Regions from separate parts of the Paenibacillus sp. GYB003 genome, predicted to be linked through region 1. Evidence: riboswitches for the same ligand, from Rfam matches in the RefSeq annotation. Region 1 holds a riboswitch; each other region holds the start of a gene.
What was found. Region 1 has a riboswitch for cyclic di-GMP ahead of PV407_RS27015 (transglutaminase-like domain-containing protein). Riboswitches for the same ligand answer to the same signal wherever they lie in the genome.

Region 1 (6,046 bases):
TTCCGCCTTCCCTGCCGCGGTCGGCTCGTAAATCGTCCGCTCCGGATGTTTGCCTTCCCGCTCCGTTGCGATCGGCTGGATCCAGTTATGTTTCATTAACGAGTCGAACACGGCGTATAGCGAGCCGGTGTTCAGCTTGATGCTGTCGGACATTCCCCGTTGGCGCATCGTAACCCCGAGTTCGTAAGGATGCATGGGCCGTTCGTGCAGCAGCGACAAGATGGCCAAAGCGAGCAAGTTGCTCCGTTTCGGTTTGGGCATGCGTTTCAGCTCCTTAACGCGATAAAAGCATATCCTCATTATAGCCCGTTTTGATTAGTTTGTGAAATAGTAGTTGACTTTGTATAGTTTAAACAATATAGTTTAATTAAACTATATGAAGCTCGAGAAAGGATGATGGCGGATGGCAACCATCGGCAATCCGAAAAAAGCGGTCATTATCGGCTGCGGCATCGCCGGCCCGGCAACGGCTCTTTTTCTGAAAAAGGCGGGGATCGACTCCGTCGTTTACGAAGCGGAGGCGCGAGCCGACGATTATTCCGGATTGTTTCTTCATTTGGCTCGGAACGGATTGCAGGTGCTGAAGGAATTGGGGATGGACGACCAAATTCGCCGGGAAGGCATTCCGATGCATGCGATGAAGATGTACAGCGGGAAAGGCAAGCTGCTCGGCATTGTCGGCGAAACGGCGGGAGAGCCTCAAGGCTACACGATCAAGAGAGGGATGCTGCACAAGGCGCTGCGCGAGGAAGCGCTGCGTCAGGGGATTTCGATCGAATACGGCAAACGGCTGAAAAGCGTCGATGCGAACGAGCTTCGCCGCGTCGACGTTACTTTCGAGGACGGTTCGACCGCATCCGGCGATTTTCTGGTCGGCTGCGACGGCATTAATTCCCGCGTGCGGAAGATCGTGATGCCGGCCGCGCCCGCGCCGTCCTATACGGGACTGATTAGCTTCGGCGGTTTTTTGAAGAGCGATTCGATCGCTTGCGAACCGGGCACCCAGACGATGGTATTCGGAAAACGGGCGTTTTTCGGCTATTCGGTCCGAAACGGCGAAGAAGTATACTGGTTCGGCAACATGGACTATCCCGGAGAGCCGTCCCGGCGGGAGCTGCAAAGCATTCCGCAAGCGGAGTGGCGCAAAACGATCAACGGCTTATACGAAGACGATATCGATCCGATTCCGGAAATCGTTCGATCGACGAAGGACGAGATCGGCGCTTACCCGATCTACGATATGCCGCCGCTATCCGTCTGGCACGACAAGTCGGTCGTCCTGCTCGGCGATGCCGTCCACGCGACGTCGCCCAATGCCGGGCAGGGCGCTTCGATGGCGCTCGAGGATGCGATCGTGCTGGCCAAGTGCATTCGCGACATCCCGAACATGCAGCTCGCTTTCGCCGAGTTTCAACATGCGCGCCGCGACAGGGTCGAGCGGATCGTGCAGTATTCGAGGCGGATCGGGCAGCGCAAGCATGCGACCCATCCGGTGCAAGTGTTTTTCCGCGATTTGATGATGCCGCTGTTCCTGAAATCGGCGAGTAAAGGATCGAACCGATGGATGTACGACTACAAAGTCGATTGGAACGACAAGGCCGTACGATAGCCGCGAAAGGAAAAGCCCGATTCCGAACCGGAACCGGGCTTCCGTCCTTATTTATGCTGGGCCAGCCATAACGCCAGATTGGCGACTTCTTCTTCCTTCAGGGAGCTTTTGAAAGCGGGCATCCCCCCTTTGCCGTTCAAGACGAGCTTGTAGAGCTGTTCGTTCGTCAGCTTTGTTCCGACCTTCTGCAAATTCGGCCCCACTTTGCCTTCCAGCTGATTGCCGTGACAGGCGACGCAGGACTGCTTGTAGATGGCTTCGGCTGCGGCCTGGTCCAGCGTTACGCTCGGCATCGACGGCCCCTTCGCTTCCTGCTCCTTCTCCGGCTTGTCCGTTACGGCGCTTACGGTCAGCATGACGATGCCGAAGGCGCATGCTCCGAAAAACAAGACGGCCATAATCCATTTCTGCATCACGGTTCCCCTCCTTTATCAATTCATAATCATACCATTCATCCGCCAATGCCGTATATAGCCCCAATGAGTCATGCGGACGAGCGAGCGGAACGTCCCCGATGGCCCATACGAGTCATACTCAGCGGGCTGACGTTTGAGGTACCATAGGGAGGAACGCGCATTCGGGTTAACGAGAGGGCTGTCCGTGACTTACAAAGCCTGGCGCTATGTTCCAAGCGTCAGCCTAAGCGCCTCCGCGAATTTCGCAATCCCCGGCTCGATATCCTCCGTCCGCGGCCTGGCGTACGTCAGCCGGACGAAGCCCGACTCGGAGCCGTACACGCTCCCCGGGACGAACAGAACCCCTTTCTTGATTCCGTTTTCCAGCAGCGCAAAATCGTGAACCGGCCGGCGGACTTTGCACCAAAGATTCAAGCCGCCCTCCGGCAGGTCGAAAGCGATCTCGCCCGAGAGCTCCCGCCGCAGCGCCTCCGCCATAACGTCTCTCCGGCTGCGGAGGGCGGCCCTTAGCCGCATCAAGTGCGGCCGCAAATCGCGCGACTCCAAAAAATGCGCGGCAATCCATTGGGGGAAGACGCTCAAGCCGAAATCCATTTGCTCGCGGGCGTCCGCCAATCGGTTGATGACGGATTGGGGGGCGACGATCCAGCCGATGCGCAGGCCGGATGCGGCGATTTTGGACAGCGACCCGACGTACAGCACGGTTCCGTTCGGATCCGCCGCTTTCATCGGCAGCGGCTGACGGTCTTCGTTCAACGACGTCAAGCCGAACGGGTCGTCCTCGACGATCGGAATGCCGAGCCGCTCGCAGCAGGCGACGAGCTCCTTCTTTCGCTCCTCGTCGACAACGGTCCCCGTCGGGTTTTGAAAGATCGGGTTCAGAAACACCATGCGGATGCGGTGCTTCTGGTACAGCGACTGGATATGCTCCGGGTCGACGCCGCGCTTGTCGACCGGCAGTCCGAACAACCGGAGTCCCGCGGATTGAAACATCGGAAGCGAGTAGCAGTAGGACGGATTTTCGATGGCGATGGCGTCCCCGGGACTGAGCAAGCATTGCGTAATCAAATACAACGACTGCTGCGAGCCCGACGTAACGAGGATGGAATCGTCCGTGGCGCGAATGCCCCGATGCTCCCGCAAAAACGATGCCAAAGCGATCCTCAGCTTGCCGTATCCTTGGGGATCGCCGTATCCCATCTGTTCCCGGAACGGACGCCCGGCCATCAAGCCGCGTATCGCTTCGTTCGGCGACAATTCCGGGGCAAGCTCCCCGCTGGCGAAGTTGACGGCCGGATCGCCTCTCCGGATCGATTCGCGAATGCGGCGCATCAGCGGCAAGTTCGGCAAAAAGGTGCCGCCCTCGACGTAGCGGCTCCAGTTGGGGGGATGCTTCTGGGCCATTCCCCATTTATGTTGGCTGACGCGGGTCCCGCTTCCGGTCGCGCTTTCGATCATTCCCGAAGCGCGCAAATCGTCGTAAGCCTGCACGACGGTGCTGCGGTTGACGCCGAGCTGCTCCGCCAGCTTCCGTTCGGACGGGAGGATGCTGCCCGGCGGCAGCTCGCCGAACGATATGCGCTGCTCCATATAGTCCGCGATTTGCCGATACAACGGCGTTTTGCTGTCGCGATCCGGCCTCCACATGAACGACACCCCTTGGTAAGCGATCTATTATCGTGCCGCCAAGGCGGCATCTTCATCGTACCGGCAATTCGGCCGCGAGGCGAACGGCGATTGTTGCAGCTTCGTGAACATCTTGTTTCGATTTGTTGAAAAGTGGATGGGACAATTCCCGACCGATTGGACGGTCCCTTTTCGGCGAACTCGATTTAAGATGATAGGGAAGGATGGAAGCGCGTTTCGTTTCCGATGCGAACAAGGAGGCAGTGCGTTATGGCGCAATCGTTATATGTTTGGATCATTATTTTCTTCTCGATGTTCGCCGGCGTCGCGACGGTCGCGATAGGGATGTCGAAGGAAAACAAAGAGGGGAATCCCGGCTACGAACGCAGGACGAAAGGGAATTGGACCCGGCTTACGCTCGTTTACGTCGTTTCGGGAATCGCCGGCCTGGCGATCGTCGTCGCGTTTTTTCAAATACGGTAGCAGCGGGGGGCGCGCGATATGACAAATAGGCCGACATTTTGTGCTTGATAGGAATTGATATATTTGGTATGATAGTTCATGCAAAAGCATGTCACGATAACGGCAAACTTGTCGAAAGGCAAGGGCGCAAAGCTACAGGGCCTTCTTGATTCGTCAATGGCAGCCAGCTACCGAACGATTACGCTTTTTTTCTTTTTTTTCGGACAATCCCCCGCTCCGAATCGGTGAAACTCTAATACGATAATGGCAAACTTGTCGAAAGGCAAGGACGCAAAGCTACAGGGCCTTCTGACGACCGTCAATGGCAGCCTGGCCGCCGAAGGGAGTTTTATACATGCGCAACGTTTTGCTTGCCGTTGTCGCAATGTTCGCGCTTCTATGGTGCGCGCCGATCGTACAAGCGGTGCAATCGGACGATTGGCTCGGCTTGGAGCGCGTGAACGACGGCATCGTCACGATCCGGTACGACGTAAATGCCGATGTCAAAACGAAGCTGATGATCGCGAAGGAGCAAACTAAATATACGTACCGGCTGCCGCCGGACAAAAGAGAGCAATCGTTTCCGCTGCAGATGGGCAACGGCGATTATACGATTTCCGTCCTCGAACAAGTCGGCGGCACCAAGTACAAAGTGGTGCGGGAAGCAACGGTAAAGCTCGAGCTCGCGCAAGCCGAAGACGTTTACTTGAATTCCGTGCAAAACGTCGAATGGAGCGAAACGAGCCGCGCCGTTCAAATTGCGAAGGAATTGACAAAAACGTCCGCCACCGATTCGGAAAAAGTGCAGGCCGTATACGAATACGTGATCGGAACGATCCGGTACGACGACGCGCTCGCTTCCTCCGATCTCGCGGATTATATCCCCGATATCGACCGAACGATTGCGGAAGGAAAAGATATATGCTACGGCTACGCTTCGCTGTTCGCCGCCATGCTGAGGAGCGTTGATATTCCGGCGAAGCTGGTCATGGGAACGTCGGAATACGTCGAAGCGTATCATGCGTGGAACGAAGTGTATTTGAACGGTGCATGGGTCACCGTCGATACGACGGTCGATGCCGGCTGGAAAGGAAGCGGCACGGCTTTCGAGATGGTCAAAGACGCCGGCCGGTATGCGGCGGTCAAATATTATTAACCATAAGATCAACGTCAGCCTTGGACATCGCGTCCAAGGCTTATTCCAGTTTGTTCAGAAAATGTATAGTTTCTGGGGGTATACTGCAAGAAGCCCAGCTTGATCGGTGACGGAAAAACGGAAGCCGGGTCGTGCGCCAGAAGTGAGAAGCGGAGGTGAATGATCGAAAGCTCCTTGTCGGCACGCCAATCGTACGAGGCGATGCCCGTTATGCGCACGATAGATTAGGGTGATGGGGAGACCGATGGAGAAACTATGAAGAAGAAAACAAGTGGAATCGTTTTTGCGCTGCTGCTGCTGGTTCAGACGGTGTTCGGCGCTTCCGTCTGGGGGAACGCCGGCGCGTCGGAAAGCGTGCAACAATCCGTTTACGGGCAAGTCACGAATGCCGTTTATGCGCCTGCAGCGCCTGCAAAGCCTGCGGCGAATTCCGGGAGCATTTTGACCCGGGTCGTGCTGACCGACCAGAACGGCACCGTGATCGACGCCGTATACAATCCGGACAGCACGCTGGACATAGGAGCGGCCGTCAATCTGGCTTACGAATGGACGCTTCCGAACGGTCACGGCTACAAAGAAGGAAGCACGTTCGCGTTCGAGCTGCCGCCGCAGTTTGACATTTTTACGGACATCGACGAACCGCTCGTTTCCGGCCAGGATACGGTCGGACGGTTTACGGTAAGCCGGGACGGCAAAGTCGTCATTACATTCAACGAGTATGTGGAGACTCATTCGAACGTAAGCGGCAAGCTGGAAATTCGCACGGAATTTAAGGAA
Region 2 (6,046 bases), on a different contig from region 1:
TAATAATAGAGGATGACGTACCCGAAGGGCTGCAAATTGTAGAAGGAACTTTAAAGGCTAGTCATCATGCTGTTCCCGAATACAACAACGGAAAAATCATGGCGAATTTCGGCCATGTATCCGACACTGACGAACGTACCGTTACGTTTGAAGCCAAAATTTTGGATACTCAAGCGGGCAATACCATTAAGAATGCTGCTACTGTAAAAAGCGATGGGTTAGATCCGGTAACGACAGATACAAGTTTCACCGTTAATAAGAATCCGTTATTAGAGTCCAACAAAACGGTAACGATTGAGAAAAAAGCACCGGGCAACTTGGACGCGCAGCATGCTGAAGTAGGAGATACGCTCCTGTATACCATTAAGACCCGAAACACGGTAGAAGGCAGTCTGGTGAAAAACCTGGTCATCTCCGACAACCTTCCGGAAGGTCTGGATTACGTGCCCGGCAGCTTGCAGGTCGACGGCGTAACCGTCACCGATGCGGAAGGGGACGACAAAGGGCATTATGCCGCAGGTCAGGTCGTCGGACAGCTCGGCGACATTACAGACACCATCTGGCATACGGTTCAATTTCAAACGATCGTCAAAGCAGGTCAAGCCGGCCAAGACATTCGAAATGTAGCCGCGGTGAATGGCGGCAATATCGTCACCCCGGACAAGCCGGAAGAAGTAGTGAAGATATACCCGTCCAACCAAACGCCGATCGCACCGAACTTCGAACAATCGACGTGGAAAAATACGTCGGTGACCGGAAGCGTTTATGGCGTCGATTCGGACGGGGATCAGCTGACTTTTGAGAAAGGAAGCGATCCGCAGCACGGTACGGTGACGGTGAACCCGGACGGCACATGGACGTATGTACCGCATCCCGATTATACCGGCCCGGACAGCTTCACGGTAACGGTCAGCGACGGGAAGGGCGGAACGACGACGTCGACGGTGACGATTGGCGTCACGGAACCGCCGAACGAACCGCCGACGGCGCCGAATTACAGCGTAACGACGCAGCGGGACGCATCGGTAACCGGCAGCGTGTATGGAACGGATCCGGACGGCAACCCGCTGACGTATGCGATCGAAAGCAATCCGAAACAGGGCACTGTCGTTCTGAATCCGGACGGCTCATGGACGTACGTGCCGAATCCGGGCTACGTCGGCCCGGATATATTCACGGTGACGGTCAGCGACGGGAAGGGCGGAGTCACGACGTCGACAGTGACGGTTCAGGTGACGGACAAGCCGAACGAGCCGCCGACGGTACCGAATTATAATGTCACGACGCCGAACCACATGCCGGTAAGCGGCAGCGTGCGCGGAACCGACCCGAACGGGGATGAGTTGACGTATACGAAAGGAAGCGATCCGCAGCACGGAACGGTGACGGTATATCCGGACGGCACATGGACGTATGTACCGGCCCCAGGCTATGTCGGCCCGGACAGCTTTACGGTAACGGTGAGCGACGGCCGGGGCGGTACGGCGACATCGACGGTGACGGTCGGCGTCACGGAGAAGCCGAACAAACCGCCGACCGCGCGGGATGTGAGCGTAACGACACCGAAAGATACGTCGGTAACGGGAAGCGTGTACGGCACGGATCCGGACGGCGATCCGCTGACGTATACGAAAGGAAGCGACCCGCAGCACGGTACCGTGACGGTGAACCCGGACGGGACGTGGACGTATGTGCCGAACCCGGGCTATGTCGGCCCGGACAGCTTCACGGTAACGGTGAGCGACGGCCGGGGCGGTTCGATCACGACGAAAGTCACGATCAACGTGACGGATCCGGGAACGGACCCGGGAACCGACCCTGGAACCGATCCTGGAACGAACCCAGGAACGGATCCGGGCACGGACCCTGGAACCGATCCAGGAACGGACCCTGACCCCGTAACGCCGAACGAACCGTCGACAGGCGGAGGAAGCGGAACGCCTTCGACGGGCGGAGGAAGCGGAACGCCATCGACGGGCGGAGGAAGCGGAACGCCTTCGACGGGCGGAGGAAGCGGAACGCCTTCAACAGGCGGAGGAAGCGGAACGCCGTCGACGGGCGGAGGAAACGGAACGCCGTCGACGGGCGGAGGAAACGGAACGCCGTCGACAGGCGAAGGCAACGGAACGCCTTCGACGGATGCCGGAACCGGCACGACGCCGACAAATACGGAGACGGAAACGCCTTCCGTACAGCACGGCGACGAAACGTCGACCAAGACACCGGATCCGGAGAAGCCGCTGAACCGATTGCCGAACACGGCCGCCAGTTTTTACAACCTGGGCGCTGTGGGGCTGGCCGCTTTGCTCGCGGGCTTGGTTTTGACGAGAAGAAAAAATAAAGCATGATCGTACACGGAAAGCAAGCACGTCCTCTCGAAGGAACGTGTTTGCTTTTCTTCTTGATCCGGTATGCGGGTGTCGTTTCGTCCATTCCAGGGCCTACCTGTTAAAATCATTTTTAAACAGAACGTCATATTGCCTTTTTCCAAGTAGCGACTGGAATTGGTGAAGTGTCTGCCCCTCCAGATTGTCGCCTTCCGGGCGACATGCAAATATATTTCCGCTGCCGGCTTTAGCGCTTACCGAAGGAAATCCGATGCCGGCCGGACGACAGCTTTGTTTATTATCCCAGAAATTTGAAACGGAAGGCCTATCGACTATAAATGGGAAACGAAGTATATTCAAATGAATTGTCAAAATAGTAAACTATCGACAATTGAATACATCGTACGACAATGGCAAACCCACTGAAAAGTGGCGACGCAAAGCTGCAGGGGCTAATGCGGACTTTTTTCCACCGCGATGCCAGCCAGTTGCCGAATACGACGGAGCCTCCGTCCGCCTTTCTATCTATGCATTACACGCCAAGCGGACAGAGGCTTTTTGCGTTTTTTTATAAGACTTTAAAAGGGGGGATGCGACCAGGCCGCTCGCGTTAAAAATGCGACCCAAGTCATGGAACCCGAAGGAATTGTTGTATATTTTTTGTATAGTTTGGACTGGTATACTCGTCTGGGGATTTATTAATCGAATTGTGGCGGTTGCTGTCGCAAACGTTGCAGGACGATAGATCGCATTTGCAGGGGGGATGCCCGTGAACAATTGAATTAGACAGTTTGGAGGTGCATGGACAGGATAGATCGTTGCAGGAAGGGTCGCACCTTGATCCGGTATGAATCAGGAGGAAGGAAAAGAACAGAAATTTCCCGACCGCATCCGAATAGTGCTGGAGTCGGATCGGATCACCGTCTGTTATTTTGAAACTGGAGGATGTAAGAATGGCAATGGCATTGCGGAATTTGCGCAAACGCTGGAAAAAGCAGTTCATAATGCTGCTTCTGATCGCCATGGTGGCGGCAAGCTTCTCCAATCTCGTTGCGCCGCTCGAGGCAGAGGCGGCAAGTCCGGCGAATCTGGTCGCGAGCTATGATTTTAGCGGGAATTTCTCGGATAGTCTCGGCAACTCCCAATTGTCGGTAGTATCCGGCACCTATGGGGGCAAAACTTATGGCAATACGACGTCCGCATTTGGGACCGATTTATCCGTTACCGATTCCACCTACTGGCGGTGGACCTCCAACGAACAGAACGGCGGGGGGTTCACGATCGATCTGGACGATCCCAATATCAGCGACCATTACAGCATCGGGTTGAGGTTCTCTTTTGATTCAATACCGGGTGGGTATGCAAAAATAATCGACTACAAAAACAAAGCCTCGGATCACGGATTTTATTTTAATAACGGCAAACTTAATTTTTATCCCACGTCTATTGGAAATCTGACGACAGCGGCCAACCAAGTAGTGGACATTATCGCTACTAGAGATAGAACGACTAAAAAGTTTGTCGCCTATATGCTAGTAAACGGCGTTTTTGCCAAGCAAATTGAAACTGCGGACAGCAATTCCGTTCCGGAAATCGTGAATGGGAAAGTACGTTTCGGTTTCTTCCATGACGACTATGCTACTACCGGTGAGAAGACGACCGGCGGCAAAGTGTACTCAATCAAATTTTGGGACGGCCCGATTACCCAAGAGCAGGCTCAGGGAGCCATGAATACGCCCGCGCCGATCTTAAGCGCGACTGCGACGGCAGGTGCTGCTCCTGGAACGACGAAGGTAACTGCCGGCCCTCCGGGAGCAGGCCACACATTAGTCGCCCGCGTATCGAACGCTGCGATTGCCGTTCCGAATATCGGAGAAGCGGCGCCTACGGGAACGGGTGTCATTAACCCGTATACGTCCGGTGCGGACATTGGCGGTGTGGACGCGACGACGAACAAGTACGTCGGCATTTACGAGATTGATGCACTGGGCAAAGTCGTAGCTTTCAAGATGATTACGCTGACGGCAGGCGAGATCTCGCCGACAGGAGCGACAAGCGTACCCGGCGGAGTGGCAGGCGGTCTGGTCTCGTGGGTAAATGTAGAGAAGAGCGCCGATAACAAGACAGCAGTCGGTAGCCTGAAAGATTTGGCCGATCCTACCAGAACTTGGTCCGGTGCAACTATGCAGTATGATGCAGCGGCGATCAATTCTAACGCCGGGATCCAAGCTCCGGGCAACGTTTATTATAAGGCTGCTTCGTTTGGGACTACTGATCAGCAACGGGAAGTGTTCTCGGTGCAGACCAGCAAAATAAGCGATACAGCCAACAGATTCCCATGGGATTTTGGTGGCAACATTAATTTACATAATTCTGCTTACGGCGACAAGGACGGCAAGGGGAACATCGCAACGCGTTTCGGATCGGAAGTTATTCGATCTGCCGGAGTCGGCGACATCGACCTGAAAAAACCTCGCTTGCTGGATATGTTCGCATCCAACCAGGAATGGGCACTTTCGGTCGATGGAAATCAGTTGCTCCAAGCAACGTCCAACAGCGTCAACTTCGATCCGCCTTCGGCTTCTAAATATTACATCGGAGCCGGTCATTTCAGCGTCTTTCAAGGCGATATCTCCGAAATTGTCGTTTACAATCGCAAGCTCGACGACACGGAGAAACAGAAAGTAAACAGCTATTTGGCGCTCAAGTATGGCTTGACGCTGAATAACGGCGGTACGGACTACTTAGCCAGCGACTTCAACGGTACGACCGGAACCAAAATGTGGACGGCCGCGGATAACGCCGGCTACGGCAAGCGCATTACCGGGATCGGCAAAGATACCGCTAGCGGCTTGGAGCAAAAGCAATCCAAGTCCCAGGAAAACGGGGCGCTCGTGACCATTGCCGCAGGAGGCGATATCCAAGCGTCCAACGAAGCGTTTCCGGCAAATACCATTGCGAACGACCGCTCGTTCCTGACGTTCAGCGATAACGGCGGCGATGCGGCTTACAACGTACCGGTCGCCAATTCGAACCTGAAACGGATGGCGCGTACATTCAAGGTGGACAAAACGAACTGGAACGACGGCGCTATTACGCTGCAGCTCGACGGCGCGCAAGCCGACCAGCCGATCTACATCGTCGTCGACGACAATCCGGGCTTTACCGGAACGTTGAAAACGGGGCAGCTCGTTGACGGAAAAGTAACGTTCAACAGCTCCGAGCTGGCTGACGGCGCCTACTTCACGTTCGCACAGGCTACCGTCGCATCGAAAGCCCCCGGCGGCGTAAACGGAGCCACTTTGTGGCTGAAGGCCGATAAAGACGCCGCGGCGAATGGGCAAGGACAGCTGACAGGCTGGACCGATCAGACGGGCACGAACGCATTCCAGGTTAAAGGCGCGCCGGCTTACAAGGCGGAAGCCGCCAACTTCAATCCGGCCGTAGCGTTCGATAATACGGCGACGCCGAGTCAAAATCCGAACCAGTACTTGATCGGCGACAAGCCGATTACGTACCAGGACGGCTATGCCGTGTTCAAGCAAAAGGACGGGACGATCGTCGGTTCGGCAGCCCCTCGCGCGGGCGGGTACGGAGTCGCGATCTTCTCGAAGTGGGGCAAATTGTACGTGGGCAACGGAGCGACCGGCACTTATCGCGGATTTTCGTTTAACGACGCGTCCCGGTACTATTTGGCCGGCTTTGACGCAGCCGCTCCG
Region 3 (6,046 bases), on a different contig from region 1:
GCTGCCGAGCCCGATAATGGCGACTTTTACTTGATCCGTCATCGCAGCGTTCGCTCCTTCTCCCGGGTTTAGCCTTCGTACGGCCAAACCGTCTTCATTGTTATATATTATATATAATGCATAATACGATTATATCGCCTCCACTCCCTCGTTTCAACCTTAAAATGCGGGGTGCGCCGCACCGATTCGCCCAAAGCCGCGCAAGCCGTCGCAGGCGGGCCTGGAAGCCTTCCCCACGGAAGTGCCCCTTTCCGCGCAAAAAAAGAAGCTTTCTCCCGCCGGACGGCGCAAAGAAAGCTTTTCCCTTACATGAGCGGGGCGACCTGCTCGAGCCGGGCGATCGGCCCGCCTGGCGCGGCGATGTCGGATATTTCGGAGAACGGAATCGGGAATGTCGGAAATCCGTAAGCGTAAGGCGTATATTCGTACAGCTGGAAGTAGACGACCAGCTCGTTCGGGGTCAAGTAGTAGTCTTGATTCGGCCCTACGCCTTTGAACGGAGTCGACTCCAAAATGGGCACGTCGTGTTCTTCGATCTGCCTGCGCAAAATGGCGTCGATTTTTTCCTTGTACCCGCTGTTTTCCCGAAACAAATCGTGAAACCTGTACTCGCGGCCGTCCCACAAATCCATCGTCAGCGACTTCTGCACCGTCAATCCGTGAGCGGCTCCCGGCGAGTAGGCGTAGTTTTGAAACACGATGCTGATCAGTCCGTCGCCGTTCAGCTTGATGTCGTACGTCCCGGCGATTTCGATTTTCGGGTCCTGCACGTACCCTTGCCCCTGAATGAGCCCGTATACGAGACGCAAAATCCGGTCGTTCATGACCATCTGCGCTTTCCGGTTCGGCAGTCCGGTCAGCTGGGGGTAGCGGATTTGCAATCGCGGCTTGATCATCACTTTTTTCGAGATGCCTGCGGTCAAATTGCGAAACTCCATCGCAAGCTTCACCTCCTTCCGGCATATTCGCCTATTACTAGCGATATTCAGCGGGAAGGAAAAGGTGCCTCGCATTCGGAATTTTCGCCCGGACGCGGCCCGATAACAAAGCAGGCGTCCCTGCGGACGCCTGTAGCCTTTTACAATATGCCGTTTTCCGGTCGACTGCGGCCCATCAGCTGCTCCATATGCCGGTGGCGCAATATTTCCTGCACGATCTCTTGCTCGATTTTGCCGTTGTACTCCCGCAGCATACGGGGGAGCAGAAACAAATCGACGATCACCCATACGAACAAGGCGAGAGCCGGCAGCGCGAACAAAATCGCCGACACGACGATGAGGGCGACGGACTCCATCGCGGAGCCGACGCTTAGCATAATATAGAACACGACCGACAGCAAAAAGAGGACGAGCTGCAGGGCGCCCGTTCCCGGCCTTTTCAAATAAAACCGGTGCAAGCCCAGATGCCCCCCGAGCAGCATCAAGTAAGCGATGGCGGTCGACTTCTCGGCGGACCGCATTTCCGATTGGAACACCATCAATTCGTTCAGCGTCAAATCTTGTTTCGTATGCATGCCGACGCTCCTAACGGTTCATGCGGTTACGCATTTTTTTGCATCATGATTTGATCCATGACGCGTCCTTCCACTTCCCGGTTGTGATCTTTGACCCACGTATGTAAAAGAAACGCGTCGATCAGCCACCATATGCACGTTACGATCATCCCGATCATCGTGATCGATAAAATCAATTGGGCGATGGCCGACCCTTTTTTCCTCAAATAAAAGCGATGGCCCCCGAACAGCCCGAGAAAGTACCAAAGAATATAGGCGACCACCATATTTTTGCCTTGATTTTTCACTTCTTGCTCGAGAATCAGCAGTTCGCGAGCGTCGAGCTGGCTTTTGACCGCAATGTTGTAACTCATTTTACAAATACAGTCTCCTTTTGTCATGATTTGTCACAAATACGTAACTAGTATAATGAATCAATTCCTTTCAGACAACGATTATTTTTCGGAATTGCAAGAATGCGAAATTAGTCCTAGACGCCGCGGCGCGGCTCAGCCTCTCTTGTATTCCTGGCAGGCGAGGCACGTATGCACGTCCACGCAAGTCGGGTGGACTGTTCCGGTAAACTTGGTGCAGTAGATCGGAGTTTTGAATTCGATGTTCGAGGAGATCATGGAGCAATAGCCGCACCTGCCGATCAACTCGACGGTCAAGCGTCGCAAATCGGTTTTCAATTCCGTAATTTCGTCCAATTCGTTCACCCCCGTCGTCTAAAATGCGTGCAGCACCGCGGCAGGTTGCCACGACAAAACGGACGCCGCCCTAAGGCGCCGTCCGTTTAAATGACGGTATGGATCGACTATTGGGCGGCCCGGCTGTCATGACGAAACGGTTCGGCCCGGCGGCGCGTGGGGAACGGCAGATCCGTCCATGGCGCTCGGCGTTGCTTTCGTTTTAGACCCGCGGCTTTGCGTCCCTGTCTTTCGAGCAGGTTTGCCTTTATCCGAATGCATGCGATATGACTGATACCAGAGTACCATATCGAATTCGACAAGATAATAGGTCTTATTTCCTAAACCGATTCGCTTTCACACAAGGCGACGATGCGCAGCCGCCAATAGTCGGCGAACCACCGTCCGTCGCGGAACAGCTCCGGCTTCGCCAGCCGCTTCGTCTCCGCATACGCTTCGCGCTTCTCCGCTTCCGTCATCCCGGCGAAAAAGCTGCCGCCGAACATGTCGAGCCAGTGGTCCAAGCCGCGCTCCCCGTCGTCCAGCGGCGTCGGTCTGGCGAAATGGAGCGCGAACTCGACCCGGAACCCCGCCTCCTCGAGCAAAGTCGCATATTCGGCTACGGACGGAAAATACCACGGATGGCGCGCCTCGGCGTCGATCCCGAACCCGGCCAGCGCTTCGGTCGCCGCGCTTACGATGACGCCGACGTTATGCTTGCCGCCGAATTCCGCGACGAACCGTCCGCCCGGCTTCAACGCGCTGCGCGCGGTCCGGAGGACGGCCTCCGGCGGCTTGATCCAATGCAGCGCGGCGTTGGAAAAGACGGCGTCGTACCGGCGATCCGGGCGGTACGTGCGTGCATCCGCCGCCTCGAAAACCAAATCCGGGTACTTTTCCCGCGCCCGGCAGACCATGTCCGGCGAAAAATCGATGCCGTACGGCAGCGCCCCGACGTTCGCCAGCTCCCGGCACAAATCTCCGGTGCCGCAGCCGATATCGAGCACCGTCTCCCCCGGCCGGGCGTCAAGCAATTGGAGAACGGACCTCCCGTACTCCGATACGTAACCGATTCGCGAATCGTACAGCGAGGCGTTCCAGGTCGGACTTGCACTTTCGTTCTGTTTGTTGCCGCTCATGAGCGCACCATCCCTTCGGCTTGATACGTCCAGTATGAAGCCACGGCGCTCATTGTTCCAATATATGATACATATGATTTTAATAGTTATTTCCTATAGCCTTGCAAAAACGGCTCCAGCCGCAGCTTCAGCTCCTCGCCGATCGGCGTCAAGGGCAGCCGCACCGCGTCCGAACGAATGCGCCCGGCCTGCGCCAACACCCATTTCAAAGGCGCGGGGTTCGGCTCCGCGAACAGCAGCCGGACCAGCGGCGCCAATTCGTCGAATACCAGCTTCGCGTCTTTGACGCGCCGCTTGACGTACAGGTCGTACAGCTTCACGAAGCGGTCCGTGAACACGTTCGCCGAAGCCAGCATCCCTCCGTCGGCGCCGCAGCACAGCGCCGCGTAAAAATACGAATCGTCGCCGCACAGAAGCGCTTTGTCCGTCCGGCCGGCGAGCTCGAGAACGTTGCGAATCCCCCCGCTGCTTTCCTTCAGGCCCGCCACGCCCTCGATTTCAAGCAGCGCGGCCAGCGCGTCCGGCGACAGCTCCAATCCGGTCCGGTACGGAATATGGTACGCCACGACCGGCAGCCCGACGTCGGCGACCCGTCTGTAATGCTCCAAGACGCCCTCCGCCGACGGGCGGTTGTAATACGGGGTTACGACGAGCGCGCCGTCCGCGCCGAGCGACCGGGCTTTCCGCGTCAGCCGCACCGCTTCCGCCGTATCGTTCGAGCCGGTACCGAGCAGGATCGGCACGCCCGGCCGCCCTCTCGCCTCGATGGCGATCTCGGCCATGCGGCTCGCCTCCTCCCAACGGACCGTCGGGCTTTCCCCCGTCGTGCCGTTTACGACAATGCCGTGCACGCCTTGATCGAGCAGCGATTGCACGAGATTCCGGAAGCTTTCGAGATCCGGCTTTCCGTCCGGGGTAAACGGCGCGACGACCGGAACGATGACGCCTTTCAACCTGTTTGCCAACATGAACGATCCCTCCTCGCGATGTCGCCGGCCGGGATGCCGGCTCTGGAACCAATGTAGCATAGGAATCGCAATCGGCGTTAGCTATAATAAACGATAAGAACGATCGGTTTTATCGATCGATTGGGATTGGGAGGAATGGGGATGGATTTGGCTTTGCTGCGCACGTTCAAGGAGACGGCCCGGCTTATGAACGTCACCCGCGCCGCCGATTCGCTCGGCTATGCGCAGTCGAGCGTAACCGCGCAAATCCGCAAGCTCGAGCAGCATTACGGCGTGCCGCTGTTCGAGCGGAGCGGACGGGGCATTCGGCTGACGCCGGGCGGCCAGCAGCTGCTCGCGTTCGCCGACCGGCTGCTCGATTTGGCGGAGGAGTCGCTGCAGGCCGTCTCCGCGGAAACGGCGGGCTCGCTGACGGTCGGCTCGATCGAGTCGATGGCGGCGTTTTACTTGCCGCCTTACGTGCGCCGGCTGAAGGAGACGTTCCCGCGGGCCGAGCTGCTGCTGCAAACCGAAGGCGAGGCGGAGCTGCTGCACGGCGTCCGGAAAGGCGTGTACGATGCGGGCATCCTGCTGGAAAAGCAAACAAGCTCCGATCCGGAGCTTGTGCGCGTCGTGCTGAAGGAGGAGCCGCTGCTGCTCGTCGCGAGGCCCGATCATCCGCTGGCGGAAGCCGCGCATGTCCGGCCGGGCGACTTCGCCCGCCACGCCTGGGTCGCCCCGGAGCCGAGCTGCTCGTACCGGAGCATGCTTACCGGGCTGCTGCACGGCCACGGCGTCCGTCCGCAGCTGTCGTGCGAGCTCGGGAGCGTCGAGGCGATCAAGCGCTGCGTCCTGCACGGACTCGGCATGGCGCTTCTGCCCGCGTGCGCGGTCGCGGCCGAAATCGCGGACGGACGGCTTCGGGCGCTCCCGTTCTCGCATCCCGAGCTGCGCGTCTACGTGCAGCTCGTCTACCCGGCGGGACGCTGGATTTCGCGAACGCTCGCGGCGTTTATCGCCATGCTGCGGGAGGCGGCGGACGGCGGCGTCAGCTTTCCAGCAGACGCTTCAGACGGCCCGGATAATCGGTAATGATGCCGGATACGCCGCAGGCGATCATTTTGCGCATATCGTCCTCTTTGTTGACGGTCCACGGATAGACGCGCAAGCCGCGTTCGGTCGCCGCGCGCACGTTTTGCTCGTCGAGCCGGCTCCAGTGGGGATGAAGCGAATACACGGGGCCGTCCAGCAGCTGGGCCATCCGGTATTGGTTTTTCATCCGGATGTTGTACAGCAGCCCGATCCGCGCCTCCGGCTCCTGCTCCTTCAGCCGCTCCAAAATGTCGAAATCGAACGAGGAGACGAAAACGCCGGCAAGCCGGTCTTTGCGCCGCATGAGCCGAATGAGCGCGGGAACGATGTCGCCGACTCCGGCTTTAATCTCGACGTTGATCTCGACGGCGGGCGGCACGAGGTCGAACACTTCCTCGAGCAGCGGCAGCCGCTCGCCCTCGAACCGCTCGTCAAACCAGCGGCCGGCGTCGGCTTTCTTCAGCTCCTCGACCGTCAGCTCGTGAATCGCGCCTTTGCGGTCGGTCGTCCGGTCGATCGTCGCGTCGTGGCAGACGATGATTTCCCCGTCCTTGGACAGATGAACGTCCAGCTCGATGCCGGTACAGCCTTGCTCGAGCCCGAGGGCGAAAGCGCCCAGCGTATTTTCCGGCGCTTCGCCGGCGGCGCCGCGGTGGGCGATGACCATCAGGTTGTCATGCGGTTTCA

Region 2: it holds a riboswitch for cyclic di-GMP, as region 1 does, so the genes downstream of both, PV407_RS28145 (hypothetical protein) here and PV407_RS27015 (transglutaminase-like domain-containing protein) in region 1, are expected to answer to the same signal.
Region 3: it holds a riboswitch for cyclic di-GMP, as region 1 does, so the genes downstream of both, PV407_RS09840 (hypothetical protein) here and PV407_RS27015 (transglutaminase-like domain-containing protein) in region 1, are expected to answer to the same signal.

Annotation. Positions count from the first base shown of each region.
Region 1 covers NZ_JARBDC010000085.1:36,718-42,763, forward strand. Annotated here, with positions in the region: gene PV407_RS26990 (PadR family transcriptional regulator) at 1-261, opposite strand, end outside; gene PV407_RS26995 (FAD-dependent oxidoreductase) at 404-1,609, shown strand; gene PV407_RS27000 (c-type cytochrome) at 1,657-2,022, opposite strand; gene PV407_RS27005 (aminotransferase-like domain-containing protein) at 2,230-3,672, opposite strand; gene PV407_RS27010 (hypothetical protein) at 3,922-4,134, shown strand; cyclic di-GMP riboswitch class I at 4,226-4,309, shown strand; cyclic di-GMP riboswitch class I at 4,370-4,455, shown strand; gene PV407_RS27015 (transglutaminase-like domain-containing protein) at 4,469-5,269, shown strand; gene PV407_RS27020 (collagen binding domain-containing protein) at 5,525-6,046, shown strand, end outside.
Region 2 covers NZ_JARBDC010000088.1:125,034-131,079, reverse strand. Annotated here, with positions in the region: gene PV407_RS28150 (Ig-like domain-containing protein) at 1-2,348, shown strand, start outside; cyclic di-GMP riboswitch class I at 2,730-2,823, shown strand; gene PV407_RS28145 (hypothetical protein) at 3,175-3,432, shown strand; partial or broken gene PV407_RS29700 (hypothetical protein) at 3,332-4,342, shown strand; gene PV407_RS28140 (S-layer homology domain-containing protein) at 4,862-6,046, shown strand, end outside.
Region 3 covers NZ_JARBDC010000025.1:33,795-39,840, forward strand. Annotated here, with positions in the region: gene PV407_RS09820 (Gfo/Idh/MocA family protein) at 1-42, opposite strand, end outside; gene PV407_RS09825 (DUF3298 and DUF4163 domain-containing protein) at 306-938, opposite strand; gene PV407_RS09830 (NINE protein) at 1,079-1,513, opposite strand; gene PV407_RS09835 (TM2 domain-containing protein) at 1,540-1,866, opposite strand; gene PV407_RS09840 (hypothetical protein) at 2,002-2,202, opposite strand; cyclic di-GMP riboswitch class I at 2,313-2,458, opposite strand; gene PV407_RS09845 (methyltransferase domain-containing protein) at 2,523-3,320, opposite strand; gene dapA (4-hydroxy-tetrahydrodipicolinate synthase) at 3,407-4,288, opposite strand; gene PV407_RS09855 (LysR family transcriptional regulator) at 4,430-5,359, shown strand; gene PV407_RS09860 (glycerophosphodiester phosphodiesterase) at 5,316-6,046, opposite strand, start outside.